DNA from 2 places in the Coprobacillus cateniformis genome. Region 1 is predicted to be linked to the other one. Evidence: a T-box and tRNA genes for the amino acid it is inferred to sense, from the RefSeq annotation. Region 1 holds a T-box; the other holds one or more tRNA genes.
What was found. A T-box is a leader RNA that pairs with one kind of tRNA and senses whether it is charged. The one in region 1 lies ahead of asnS (asparagine--tRNA ligase), so its partner is inferred to be a tRNA-Asn.

Region 1 (6,828 bases):
ATATCCATGTCGAAAATTCTTTGGCCTCATCTTGACTGATTTGCTTTTTTAATATAAAAATCAAAATGATAAAGATAATCGTTAAAATTAAGCAAACAGAAATCAATGTTAACTTTTCTTGAGATGTAATAATATGAACAGTCGTTGATATCGTCACTTGATCAAGTGTATATATGTAAATTGAAGCACCTAACCCAAGAACCAATATCAATCCCATAACTATTGACTGAACAATCTTTTCACTTAACATCTTTGCATGTTCCTTAGCGAGTGAAGGAATGACACTAACCAAGATTGTTCCAAGTGTAAATCCAAGAAATGGAAAACCTGTAGGAACCAATATCAATCCGATAATATCACTACTCAATCCAACTAAAAATGCATATCCTGGAGATAAAAAGTAACCTGCTAACATCAAGGGAATATATTCAAACCCTATCTTTAAACTTTCCGCTCCAAACAATGGAATCATAATAGCCAATCTCTTACATATAGCTGTTAAAATAATAAAGATTGCCGCAATGACCAAATTCATAACATTCCCTTTTTCAAAAGGATAAAACTTAAATACATAAAATCCCAGTGCAATAATGATTATTGCTAAAATAATTTGTTCCATAACACAATGCTACTTATAACAAATGTTTCCTGCTTCGTCCTCATTTCTAGTCCACAGGCGTTAATTCCGATCAACAGACCGTACATTCTTTGCTACTAACGTAGACTCCTCCTTCTTTTTAATATATAGGTTATATCATAATATGATTGTATACAAAATACAACTCTTTTTACCTATATCATCAAGAATTTTAAATTATATCATCTTAATATCTTCATATTCTTTAATGAACTTAACAAAAAAATCAAACCGAATAAATCGCGTTGATTAGAGACTTGAAAATAATATTTTTTGGGTTGTTTTTTGATAAATCATATTTTCATAATGGTATCTATTTTGTTACTATCTTATCGCTAATAGAAAGCACATATCATTCAAACAAAAAACACATCCTATATAATGTGTTCTTTGCTCAAAAATATTTATTTTTATATTTATAAATTCACAATGTTTCGATTTATCCCATTTAAAAATGCCATTATATTTTCATAAACTTCATCAACACATCTTTGTCTTGCCTCAATTGAACCCCAAGCAATATGTGGTGTTAAAATCACTTTATTCATATCTTGAATAGAATAAATAATATCATTTTCTAATAATGGTTCATGTTCAAATACATCTAATCCAACTCCAGCTAAATGTCCTTCATTTAAGACCTTGACTAAGGCTTTCTCTTCAATAATCCCACCACGTCCAACATTAATAAGATAAGCATTATCTTTCATCTTTCTTAAGGCATCTTCATTAAATAAATATTTTGTTTTTTCATTTAATGGAGCATGAATACTAATAATATCAGAACTCTTTAATAAAGTTTCAAAATCAACTTGCTGATAATCACTTGTTGCATTCTGCCCACTTGTTGAATAATATTGAATTTTTGCTCCCATTGCAGTCGCAATGAAAGCCACTTTTCTACCAATATCACCCAATCCAACAATCCCCCAAGTTAATGAAGAAACATCATGAAATACTTCATCAAAATAACTAAAGCGTCCACTTAATGCATATTCTTTAGACTTCACATATTTATCATACATTGCATTCTTTTCAATCAGATGCATTAATAATGCGATTGTATGCTGAGCAACAGTATCCGTTGAATATCCCTTTACATTTGCAACTTTGATCCCCTGTTGACGACAATATTCTAAATCAATATTATTCGTTCCAGTCGCAAATAAACAAATCAATTGTAATTGATGCATTCCCTTCAACACTGATTCATTCAATATATTTTTATTTGTAATAACAATATGAGCATCTTTTATTCTTTCACGAATTTGATCTTGAGTTGTATCTTCATACATAACAACATCACCTAAAGATTCAAATCTTGATAAATCAACATCATAACCAACAGAAGCACTTTGTAAAATGACAATCTTCTTATCATTTTTCTTTAACATTCCCTTCACATCATGATATTTTAAGTTTTGTAACATTTCACCTAATTTTAACGCTTCATTAAGTTCTAATATATGTGTTTCTAAAGGTAACCCACACATCGTCTGATCAACAATCTGAAAATTTAAAATATGCTGAATCATTGCAATACCTAAAGCTTTAGAAGTCATTGTTTTATAATCTTCTAAAGCAGATAAAACATTTTCTTTAAAATTTTCATCTTTTGAAGCACAAGCTAATAAACAATCATGAAAGGAATGATGGTTTAAAATCTCATTTCTAAAAGTATCATTATATAATAATGGTAAAACAATATCATACATTTCCATTGGTACTGCTTTTTGATATCCTTTCGTAAAATTATATATTAATGCCACTCCTAAATCTTCATCTTTCATTTTATCTACAATCTTCATTCTTTTTCCTCCCTAAATATATAAACCTCTACTCTTTGCCTTTCAGCTTTCGCTTTATCATCATAAAAAATAATACAAGTCTTCATCTTCTTTTCCATTGTATTATATTTGACTATATTATATGAAATATAACGACTTTGACTTTCCTTTAATCCGCCAGTTGCACTTCCTGCACCTATATAATAGCACTCATCCTTACATCTAAAATAAGGTAAATGCTTATGTCCATGAAAAACATAATGAATATTTCTTTTTTGTAACCATTCTATTAATAAAGGTGCATCGACTAAAACCTTTGATGTTTCCACAATTCTATTGATAAACGTCTTTTCGTGCCATTTGGTTTTAATAAATTGTGCCTTACTTAAAGGATAGACATGATGATGTAACATCACAAGCATTGTATAGTCTTCTAAATGATCAATGGCTTCTAATTCATCATCTATTTCATCTAACTGTCTTTGCCCAATTTTTCCTCTCGCAAGATTCCCTTCACTGGTTGTATCCATTTTAATTAAAATCATCTTTTCTTTTTCTAATACTTTTATGTTTTCACCTAATAAATAAGCAATCACTTTACTCTTTTGATTCCTAGCCATATTAAAACCATGAACAATGACATCATGGTTACCCAGTATAAATGTAACATTTGCTTTATACCGTTTTTTTAAACTGTTCATAAAATCATTTGCTAAATACATATTTTTACGATTCGGTGATTCCATAAGATCTCCCGTAATTAGTACTTTTATCTGTTGATCTGTTTGTAAATAAGGCATGATAAAATCTAATGAATTATATAATTGAATCAAACCCTTTTGTCTTTTGTTTTTACCTAAGTGCAAATCACTTAATTGAATATAGTATGAATCATCTTTATTATCATTATAAACATCAAACAAATTCACTTTTTGATCAATATAATCAATTAATTTCTTGAATTCTGTTTGGGATGTCAATGCTGAAAAAACTTGTTGTGTATCATTAAAAATCAAAATACCGGGCCATAAATCAGCATGATTCATTGCACAGAAAAAAGCTGGGAACGGATCAAAAAATGATAAATCCTTGCGTTCAAAAGGCTCTTCAATTGCATAAAAATAAACATCTTTATACTCCTGAAAATGAATATTGAGTAGTTCTTCTCCATTATATCCAGGTATGTAAAGAACATGTGTCTTTTGGGCATATTGATCAGCTAGTTTTTGAATTCCATCAAGAAAAGGATAACGTAAGATATGCTCCATATCTCCAACTTTGATACGTTTGGAGAAAAATGTATAGTCAGTTTCTTGTATTCTTTCTAAAGAATCACATATTATCCCACGCTTCTTTAACCATTGACGAAAGCCATATAAATATTCATATGATGAAACGATATCACGCATATACGCAGTTTCATTTTGATAAATTATATTAAAAAAAGTGTTTATAAAATCAATATCGCGCAATATTCTCACCTCTCTGTGACCTATTATACACTAAATATCCATAAATATGTAGAAAAAGACGAAGTATCTCAAATTCAAATTGAACTGAAGTATTTCAGATTTATTCTCTAAAAAGACTAAAGAACAACTCTATTCTTTAGTCTTATAGATCATTTAAAATTTTAAATTTCTAGGTGTTCTTGGGAATGGTTCTACATCTCGAATGTTTTGCATACCAGTCAAATACATTAAGAAACGATCAAATCCTAATCCAAAGCCAGCATGTTTACAGCCACCATATCTACGTAAATCCATATACCATTGTAAACCATCCTTCGCCATTCCTTTTTCTTCCATGATTCTTTCCAAAACATCATATCTCTCTTCACGTTGACTTCCACCAACCAACTCACCAATTCCTGGAACAAGCAAGTCACAAGCAGCAACAGTCTTATTATCATCATTTAAGCGCATATAGAAAGCTTTGATTTCTTTAGGATAGTCTGTTAAGAAAACAGGACCTCCAATAACTTGTTCACAAATATAGCGTTCATGTTCACTATTTAAATCCATACCCCATTTGACTTCATTTTCAAATTTAACATCAGCTTTTTCTAATATTTCAACAGCTTCTGTATATGTCATTCGTTTGAAATCACTATTACGAACATGTGTTATACGTTCAATACACTCTTTATCAATCATTTGTGCAAAGAACTTCATTTCTTCAGGAGCATTCTCTAAAACATAATCAATACAGAATTTGACCATATCCTCAATTAAATCCATATCATCTTCTAAATCAGCAAAAGCAATTTCAGGTTCAATCATCCAAAATTCACTTGCATGACGTGATGTATTTGAATTTTCAGCTCTAAATGCTGGTCCAAAAGTATAAACATCTCTAAATGCCATACAGAAAGCTTCAACATGTAATTGACCAGTGACTGTCAAGAAAGCTTCTTTACCAAAGAAATCTTTATCAAAATCAGTATTATCAATCGTTGTTGCTCTAAACATTTCTCCAGCACCTTCACCATCATTTCCAGTAATTAATGGTGTATGCACATAAACAAATCCCTGTGATTGAAAAAATTCATGAATGGCCATTGATAATACACTGCGTAATCTAAATATTGCATAGAATGTGTTTGCTCTTGGTCTTAAATGTGGAATTTCTCTCATATACTCAAAAGAATGTCTTTTCTTTTGTAATGGAAAATCATCATCACAAGCACCCTCTACAACAATTTGTGTAGCCTCTATTTCAAAAGGCTGCTTACTCTCTGGCGTTAACTTGAATTTACCTAATACACGTATAGCACTTCCTGTACTAATGTGTTTAATTGTATCATAATCTTCTAAAGTTTCCTTCAGATAAACAATTTGACAATTTCTAAAATAAGTTCCATCATTCAAAGCCAAAAAACCAACTTTTCCATTATCCCTATTTGTACGTACCCAACCATCTAATTCTACATACTCCAAGCTTTCTGTTTCGAACTCTGCACCTGACATCACCATTTCATAGAGTTCTCTTACTGTCATAAATTCAAACATCTTTCTTCCTCCTTTGTATAATATAAAAAGCCATTCCTGTTAAGGAACGACTTATATCGCGGTACCATCCTCATTCATAATCTCTCAATTATGCACTCTGAAGCTTTAACGCAGCCTAACGGGATAGTCTACTCTTATTTCTCCTATCCTGCTCATTGAGTGTTCCATATTTTTGATATCTACTTTGCTTACACCATCCAAAGTTCGCTTAAGATACTGATAAAAATATGTTCTCAAATCATTGCTTATTAGTATTATTAACACCTTTTGATGAATATTTCAATACTTTTTCATAATTATTCATCATTTGCATGCATTTTTAAGACAAGTTCTTGAATTGCTACAACAACATCGACAGTTTGCACCACAACATCATCATGAACGGTAAAATGGCTATGTGTGAAATCTACAATCCCCTTAACACCTAATGCCATTAAACGATCAACTGTTTCTTGAACCTGATCACTAATTGCCAAAATAGCAATCTTACATCCTTCTGGAAATGTTTTCTCCAAATCATCAATATGATTTAATTTGACTCCAAAGCGTTCTCCTACTTTATTTTGATCTTGATCATAACAGCAAACAATCTTTCCAACTGTATATTGCCATCTATTATATTTTAAAATTGCACTTCCCAAATTCCCTACACCAATCAATATAATAGATTCATCTAATCCTAATCCTAGAACATTATTTAAAATATTAATGATTTCTTTTGTATCATAACCAATACCTCTTTTTCCTAAAGATTCTTTATCAGTTAAAAAACCAAAATCTCTACGAATTGTTGTGTCTAAAATTCCAGTTGCTTCACTCAATTCACTAGATAAAAAATGTTCTTTTCCTTCATGTTGCATATTGCGCAACGCCTTAAGATATCTAGGGAAACGTGACATCGTTGCCTTTGATATTTTTTGATGTTTATTTACCATATTATTCACCAATACTTTCTTCTTCTAAATCATATGACGGTTTGACACTTAAGTCAAGAGACGAGAATTGCTGATGTTCATACATCACTCTGGCTGCTGAAGCTATCATAGCAGCATTATCAGTACAATAGGCCATTGGTGGAAATAAAACTTTTATTGGACTATCAGCAGTTAATTTCTTCCTTAATCCTCTATTTGCACTCACACCACCTGCCACTATAATCTCTTTCACTTGATAATCTTTAGCAGCCTTTATTGTTTTAGATACCAATACATCTAAAGCAACTTCCTGAAACGAACACGCCAAATCAGCAGGAACAATATCTTCACCACGTTGAGCAGCATTATGACATAAGTTAATTACTGCTGACTTTAATCCACTAAATGAGAAATTATATGAATCATCATTTAATGGTAATGGTAAATCATATGTGTGTTGACCACTAGCAGCCATTTTA
Region 2 (6,828 bases), 1.4 Mb from region 1:
GATAATTTTAATTTGTTAGGAATGTCTATTGAATTAAGATATTTTATTGCATTTATTATTTCATTATTTCTCTTTTTAGTTATTTTCTTTGATTTAATGAATATTACCTTAAAGTATTTAAGTGTACTTAGTGGGACTATTCAAGAAGTCACTGCAGGAGATTATAATGTTGAGGCTCCTATTGAGTATGATGATGAATTAGGATTATTAGCTGCCAATATTAATGCTTTGGCAAAAACATTAAAGGACAAAGAAAAAGAAAGTGAGATTTTAAAAGAAAATGAGCGTTTAGCATTTGATGCTGAGAGAAATGCTGAGAAACAAAAAAATGATTTAATTACAAATGTTGCTCATGATTTAAGAACTCCATTAACAACTATTGTTGGATATTTAGAATTAATTAAAAATAATGAACATCTTTCTAAAGAAGATATTCAAAAGTATTCTACGGTTGCTTATGAAAAAGCAAAGAAGTTACAAGGAATGATGGATGATTTATTTGAATTTACAAGTTTAGATAAAGCTGATGTAAGAGTTCATATGACAACTCTTAATATATCTGAATTAATTCTTCAAATTGTTGATGAATTCTATCCAACATTTCAAGAGCATGATTTAACTCCAGTGATTAATATAGCTCAACCCAATCTTTTCATTCAAGGAGATGGCCAATTAATAGCAAGAGTTTTTGATAATTTATTATCAAATGCTGTTAAATATGGACAAGATGGTAATGATATTAAAATTGAGGTTTTAACTGATGACCAGAACGTCACAATTAAAATTATGAATTATGGTCATCCTATTGCTCAAGAAGATTTACCATATATTTTTGATAAATTCTATCGTTCTGATGCATCACGTTCATCTTCAACAGGAGGAACAGGATTAGGATTAGCTATAGCTAAGAATATTGTGCAAATACATAATGGTCAAATCTTTGCAACAAGTCATAAAGAAAAGACAACATTTGTTGTTGTCTTAAGAAAATTGCAAATTCAGGATTAGAGAGTATGCTTGACAGCTCTCTTTTTAAATTTTATGAAAATGACTTGCATCAACCTTACATATTGGGCAAATATAATCTTCTGGTAAAGTTTCGCCCTCATAAATAAATCCACAAACATCACAACGCCAACCTTGCTTCGTTGTTTCTTCAACATATGATGGTGCACTCTTAGGTGTTGTACCATTTTTCTTATCATGATAAGCTGCATATGTTAAAACAGTTTCATCACTCAATGTCTGAGCATCTTCAACTTCACTGATAAACATTAGATGTGTTCCTACATCAACAGTTTTTTTAACACGACAAGCAAACATTGCTGCTGTGTTCTCTGTTAAGTATTTAACATCATTAACATCAGTTTCATACGCAATGTTTTCAAACTTATTGACATCTTTACCACATTGGAATCCAAATGTTCTAATTATTTCCATAGGAACTTTTTCTAATAAGACACTGACATTAAATACACCACTTTTTTCAATGATTTGAGTTGTATAATTTTCCTTGTTTAATGTTATACAGACTTGTGATGGTTCTGCTGTCACTTGTGTCATTGTATTAATGACACAGCCACTTTCCTGATTATCGTTTTTTGAAGTCACAATATATAATCCATAACTGAGTTTAAAAAATGCTTTTGAATCCATATTTCATACCTCCTTATAAGGATTATACCACAATTTATAGATTATAAATAGTAATTATTCCTATTTATGTTATTTTTATTAACTTATGTTTATTAGAGATTGATTTTTATGTACTGAAAGAGTACAATTACCTCGATTAATATGTAAAAAGAGAGGGATATATCATGAAGATGTATAAAGACATGAATCATGAAGAATTAGTTTCTTTACATGATGATTTATGTAAGCAATATGAGCAGGTTAAAGCAAAAGGTTTGAAGTTAAATATGGCGAGGGGAAAGCCGGATGTCAATCAGTTACTTTTATCTACTGATATATTGGATGTCATTAATAGTCATTATGACTTTGGAAGTCAATATGAATATTGTAATTATGGTATTTTGGATGGTATTGATGAAGCTAAAGAATTTTTTGCAAAGATGTTAAACACTTCTTCTCAAAATGTTATTGTTTATGGAAATTCTAGTTTAACAATTATGTTTGATCAAATTAGTCGAGGTTATACCCATGGCTATTTAGGAGAGAAACCATGGTGCCAATTAGATAAAATTAAATTCTTATGCCCTGTTCCTGGATACGATCGCCATTTTGCTATAACAGAACATTTTGGCATTGAAATGATTAATATTCCTATGCATGAAAATGGTCCAGATATGGACCTTATTGAAAAATATGTTCAAACTGATGAAAGCATTAAAGGCATTTGGTGTGTTCCTCAGTATTCCAATCCAACTGGCATAACATATTCTGATGAGGTTGTAGAACGATTTGCAAATTTGAATCCTGCAGCAAAAGATTTTAGAATCTTTTGGGATAATGCATATTTAGTTCACCATTTATATAATGATAAACAAGAACATGTTAAAAATCTTATAAAAGCTTGCCAGGAGGCTGGACAGCCAAATCTCGTTTTTGAATTCTGCTCAACATCTAAAGTCACTTTACCAGGTTCAGGTGTTGCAGCATTGGCAACATCACTTGAAAATAAAGAGGATATTTTAAAACACATGTCTATTCAATGTATTGGATATGATAAATTAAATCAATTAAGACATGTAGAGTATTTTAATAAAATTGAAAGTATAGATACACATATGCAAAAACAGGCAAGTCTATTAAAGCCTAAATTTGAAGCTGTTTTAAATATTTTTGAAAGAGAACTTGAACCATTAGGAATTGCTGAATGGACTAAACCATTAGGAGGATACTTCATTTCCTTTATGGCAATGGAAAACTGTGCAAAAGCTATTGTACAAAAATGTAAAGAAGCGGGCACACTCCTAACAACAGCTGGAGCAACTTATCCATATGGTCAAGATCCTCATGATGCTAACATTAGAATTGCTCCTTCTTTCCCAAAATTAGAAGAATTAAAACAAGCAACAGAATTATTTGTTCTTTGTGTTAAGTTGATAAGTGTAGAAAAATTATTAGAAAAGGCATAATTTATGTCTTTTTTATTTTGAAATATGAGGAATAATTCTAGTTTTAATGTGTATAATAAGGATGGTTTTTCAATAAAAGGGATGATTTAAACATTTTTTAGGAAAATTTGAATAAAGATATTGACTAAAACGCAGAAAATTGTTATATTATATGAGCATGATTATTGGGATATAGCCAAGCGGTAAGGCAACAGACTTTGACTCTGTCATCTCCCTGGTTCGAATCCAGGTATCCCAGCCAATATGGAGGTTTAGCTCAGTTGGGAGAGCATCTGCCTTACAAGCAGAGGGTCAGCGGTTCGAGCCCGTTAACCTCCACCATTCTATAAAACATAACAAAATATTTGCCGGCTTAGCTCAATTGGTAGAGCAACTGACTTGTAATCAGTAGGTTGAGGGTTCAAGTCCTTTAGCCGGCACCAGTAATGGGGAGGTAGCGAAGTGGCTAAACGCGGCTGACTGTAACTCAGTTCCTTTCGGTTCGGTGGTTCGAATCCGCCCCTCCCCACCATTACAGGACCCGCTAGCTCAGTCGGTAGAGCATCTGACTTTTAATCAGAGGGTCAGGCGTTCGAGTCGCCTGCGGGTCACCATCTTAAAAATGAATAGTGCATGCCCAGGTGGCGAAATTGGTAGACGCACAGGACTTAAAATCCTGCGGACCTTAAAATCCGTGCCGGTTCGACTCCGGCCCTGGGCACCATTCATGCGGGTGTAGTTCAATGGTAGAACTTCAGCCTTCCAAGCTGACTACGTGGGTTCGATTCCCATCACCCGCTCCATTGATTTGCTTGAATAGCTCAGTTGGTAGAGCAATCGGCTGTTAACCGATCGGTCGTAGGTTCGAGTCCTACTTCAAGCGCCATGTGGCCTGTTGGAGAAACGGTTAACTCACATGCCTTTCACGCATGCATTCACGGGTTCGAATCCCGTACAGGTCACCATTTGATAACGAGCGATCATATTGATCGTTTTTTTTATTTATATTTTTATTGAAAATCGTTATCCTTGACAACAATCAACTACCCTTTTATAATTGAAAAGCGTAATAGAAAGGAGTATTCTATGAATAAATTATCGAAACTGGGGTTAACTCTGTAAGCAAAAGCTATTTACAGAGTCTCATGATAGCTTTTGTTTACGACTAGATAAATGTTTATTTAGGAGGAAACAACATGAGCTATAGAAAAGCAACTGACATATTACCCATTGAGATATTACAAGTTATACAAGAATATGTAGATGGTGATTATCTTTATATTCCAAAAAAGAAAGAGAATATTAAAGAATGGGGTACAAATACAAAAACTAAAGAGTATACAATGCAAAGAAATAAAGAAATCTTTGAAAAATATGTACAAGGATATTCAACTATTCAATTAGCAACTCTTTATTATTTATCTCATAAAACAATACAAAGAATAATACGTCAACAAAGAAGCGCATAAGGCGCTTTTTTGTTTCTTAAATAAGTTTGAGGTCGTAATACTACCATATTCATGTTTTACTTAAAAACAAGGAGGTTTAAGTTCATGAATCTTGTAGACACTATATACAACAAAGTACTTTTACGTGAGGGCAAAAGAAAAATCGAAGACTATCTTTTAGAAATACGATTATTTTCATATAATTCTTCAAAGCAATTAGCCCAAACATTATCTATCCCAATCCCTATTATTGTTGCTATAAAAAAGGAGTTACAATCACTAAATATTTTAGAAAAGGGGAGCGGATTTTCTTTAACTAAATCTGGAATCGAAATCATCGATTTAAGTTTTCATATAAAAGCTCTTAATTTAAAACACTATCATTATTTATCTAACACATCGGCATTAGAAATCATGACAAAATTTTCTTGGCTTCTAGATTACTTTAACAACCGTCCAAGTGCTGATGTCACAATTGACCAAGCAAAATGCACACTAGAATCCGCTATCAAAAGAGTACAATATATGTTAAAAAAAGAAAAATTGCTTCATCGAAACATTCTCTGTCTAGGTGATGACGATTGTATGAGTATTATTATTGCCACATTTAATGCATATATATTTACAAATCATTCTGAAAAAAATATTCATGTGTTAGATAAAGATATTCGTATTTTAAACTATATTAAACAAAGTCCACCATATATTCAAAAACAAATTCATGTAGATGTATGTGACTTTAGAGACACTTTGGAAAATAGATTCCAAAGAACTATGGATATTGTTATTATGGATCCACCATATACGATTAATGGAATAACCCTCTTTTTATCCAGAGCTATTTTATGTTTAAAACACGAGGAAAATCTATCATGTTATGTATCATTTTTTAAAATGGATTACCAATTTCTGTACACAATTCAAAAATTATGGGTAGAAAATCATATCCTTCTTCTAGATATGATAATTGGTTTTAATCAATATGAAGGAGGTAGCATTCTAGGTAGTCAGAGTGATTTTTACCATCTCATAACGACAGACAAAACTACAGTTCCTTTAATTGATAATAAGGCAATGATTTATACTGGCAAAAGAAACCCTACAACCCGCTCATATCAATGCAAAAAATGCAAGAAAATATATAAAATTAATGAGAAATCTAAATTTAATACAATTGAAGAATTAAAAAAGGAAGGATGTGAAAAATGTGGAGGAGATAGATTCTGTTTATACAAAAGAGTTAGAAATTTGTAAAAGAGTAGGCAAAGAAGTATGCATCGATGTTTCACAATGCCAGTTAAATAAGAAAGATCTTACTATTTTATTACATCAAATATCCAAACTTATGAATACAACTGTCCTCAGTATTCATAGTCACTCATTCACACCCCAAGGAGACACTATCATGGCCATCATAGCAGACTCCCATATCGCTATTCATACATGGCCAGAATATAAATATGTAGCAATTGATATTTTTTCATGTAAACAAAATATTCCTGATAACATTTTTTCATACATCAGTAATTTCTTTGAGACAGAAGATATAACTTATCATACACTCTTTAGAAAAGTTCATTTTAACAATGATAAATAAGACGATATTAAAAAGATCACTTCACATTGTGATCTTTATTTATTTAAATATTCATTTAACGGAGCTTTCATACGATTTGTTACATAATTGCTACCACCACGTCCTTTAACATCTTCAACCATTGTCGAAATAACAATCGGCTGAGATGAATCAGTAGTCATAACAGTAAACCAGCCAACTTCTGTACCTTCAGTATCATCTTGTGAATCTTTAATTTCGCCTGTTCCCGTTTTCCCAGCTAAAACAACATTTTTGTTATAGAAAGAATGTCCAGTTCCATTTTTATCACTAATAACTTGAATTAAATCTTCTTTGATTTCGTTAGCAACATCTTTTGAAAATGGTTGAGCCCATACTGAAGATTCCGTTGTTTTTACAACATGTGGTGCCATCATTTTTCCTTCATTCACAAATGCTCCATAGACTGATGCCATTTGTACAGGATTCAACAAGATTTGTCCTTGTCCATACCCACTATCTGCAATTTGTATTTCATCCTTGAAATCACCACTACTATATTGTGATTTATTCAATGATAACTCAAAAGGAATTTCTTCACCAATCTTTAAAGATTTGTATCCTTTTACCAAATTATCCGCACCAATCTCTAATGCTGCCTTTGCAAAATAAACATTATCTGAATAAACCAGTCCATTTTTAAGATTATTAGGCGTTGGAGCATGTAATGTTGTGACATAATAAC

Region 2: it has a tRNA-Asn gene. The T-box ahead of asnS (asparagine--tRNA ligase) is inferred to sense a tRNA for this amino acid. The anticodon was not compared.

What each region holds. Positions count from the first base shown of each region.
Region 1 covers NZ_WSNW01000001.1:2,781,423-2,788,250, reverse strand. Annotated here, with positions in the region: gene GQF29_RS13655 (folate family ECF transporter S component) at 1-619, opposite strand, end outside; gene GQF29_RS13650 (D-2-hydroxyacid dehydrogenase) at 1,054-2,445, opposite strand; gene GQF29_RS13645 (metallophosphoesterase family protein) at 2,442-3,905, opposite strand; gene asnS (asparagine--tRNA ligase) at 4,050-5,435, opposite strand; T-box leader at 5,475-5,686, opposite strand; gene GQF29_RS13635 (redox-sensing transcriptional repressor Rex) at 5,732-6,370, opposite strand; gene tsaD (tRNA (adenosine(37)-N6)-threonylcarbamoyltransferase complex transferase subunit TsaD) at 6,372-6,828, opposite strand, start outside.
Region 2 covers NZ_WSNW01000001.1:1,411,350-1,418,177, forward strand. Annotated here, with positions in the region: gene GQF29_RS07160 (sensor histidine kinase) at 1-1,008, shown strand, start outside; gene GQF29_RS07165 (flavin reductase) at 1,033-1,656, opposite strand; gene GQF29_RS07170 (aspartate aminotransferase type Ic) at 1,821-3,101, shown strand; tRNA gene GQF29_RS07175 (tRNA-Gln) at 3,267-3,342, shown strand; tRNA gene GQF29_RS07180 (tRNA-Val) at 3,347-3,422, shown strand; tRNA gene GQF29_RS07185 (tRNA-Thr) at 3,448-3,523, shown strand; tRNA gene GQF29_RS07190 (tRNA-Tyr) at 3,529-3,612, shown strand; tRNA gene GQF29_RS07195 (tRNA-Lys) at 3,619-3,694, shown strand; tRNA gene GQF29_RS07200 (tRNA-Leu) at 3,716-3,804, shown strand; tRNA gene GQF29_RS07205 (tRNA-Gly) at 3,810-3,883, shown strand; tRNA gene GQF29_RS07210 (tRNA-Asn) at 3,891-3,966, shown strand; tRNA gene GQF29_RS07215 (tRNA-Glu) at 3,970-4,045, shown strand; gene GQF29_RS07220 (CD3324 family protein) at 4,277-4,549, shown strand; gene GQF29_RS07225 (bis-aminopropyl spermidine synthase family protein) at 4,634-5,782, shown strand; gene speD (adenosylmethionine decarboxylase) at 5,736-6,125, shown strand; gene GQF29_RS07235 (penicillin-binding transpeptidase domain-containing protein) at 6,161-6,828, opposite strand, start outside.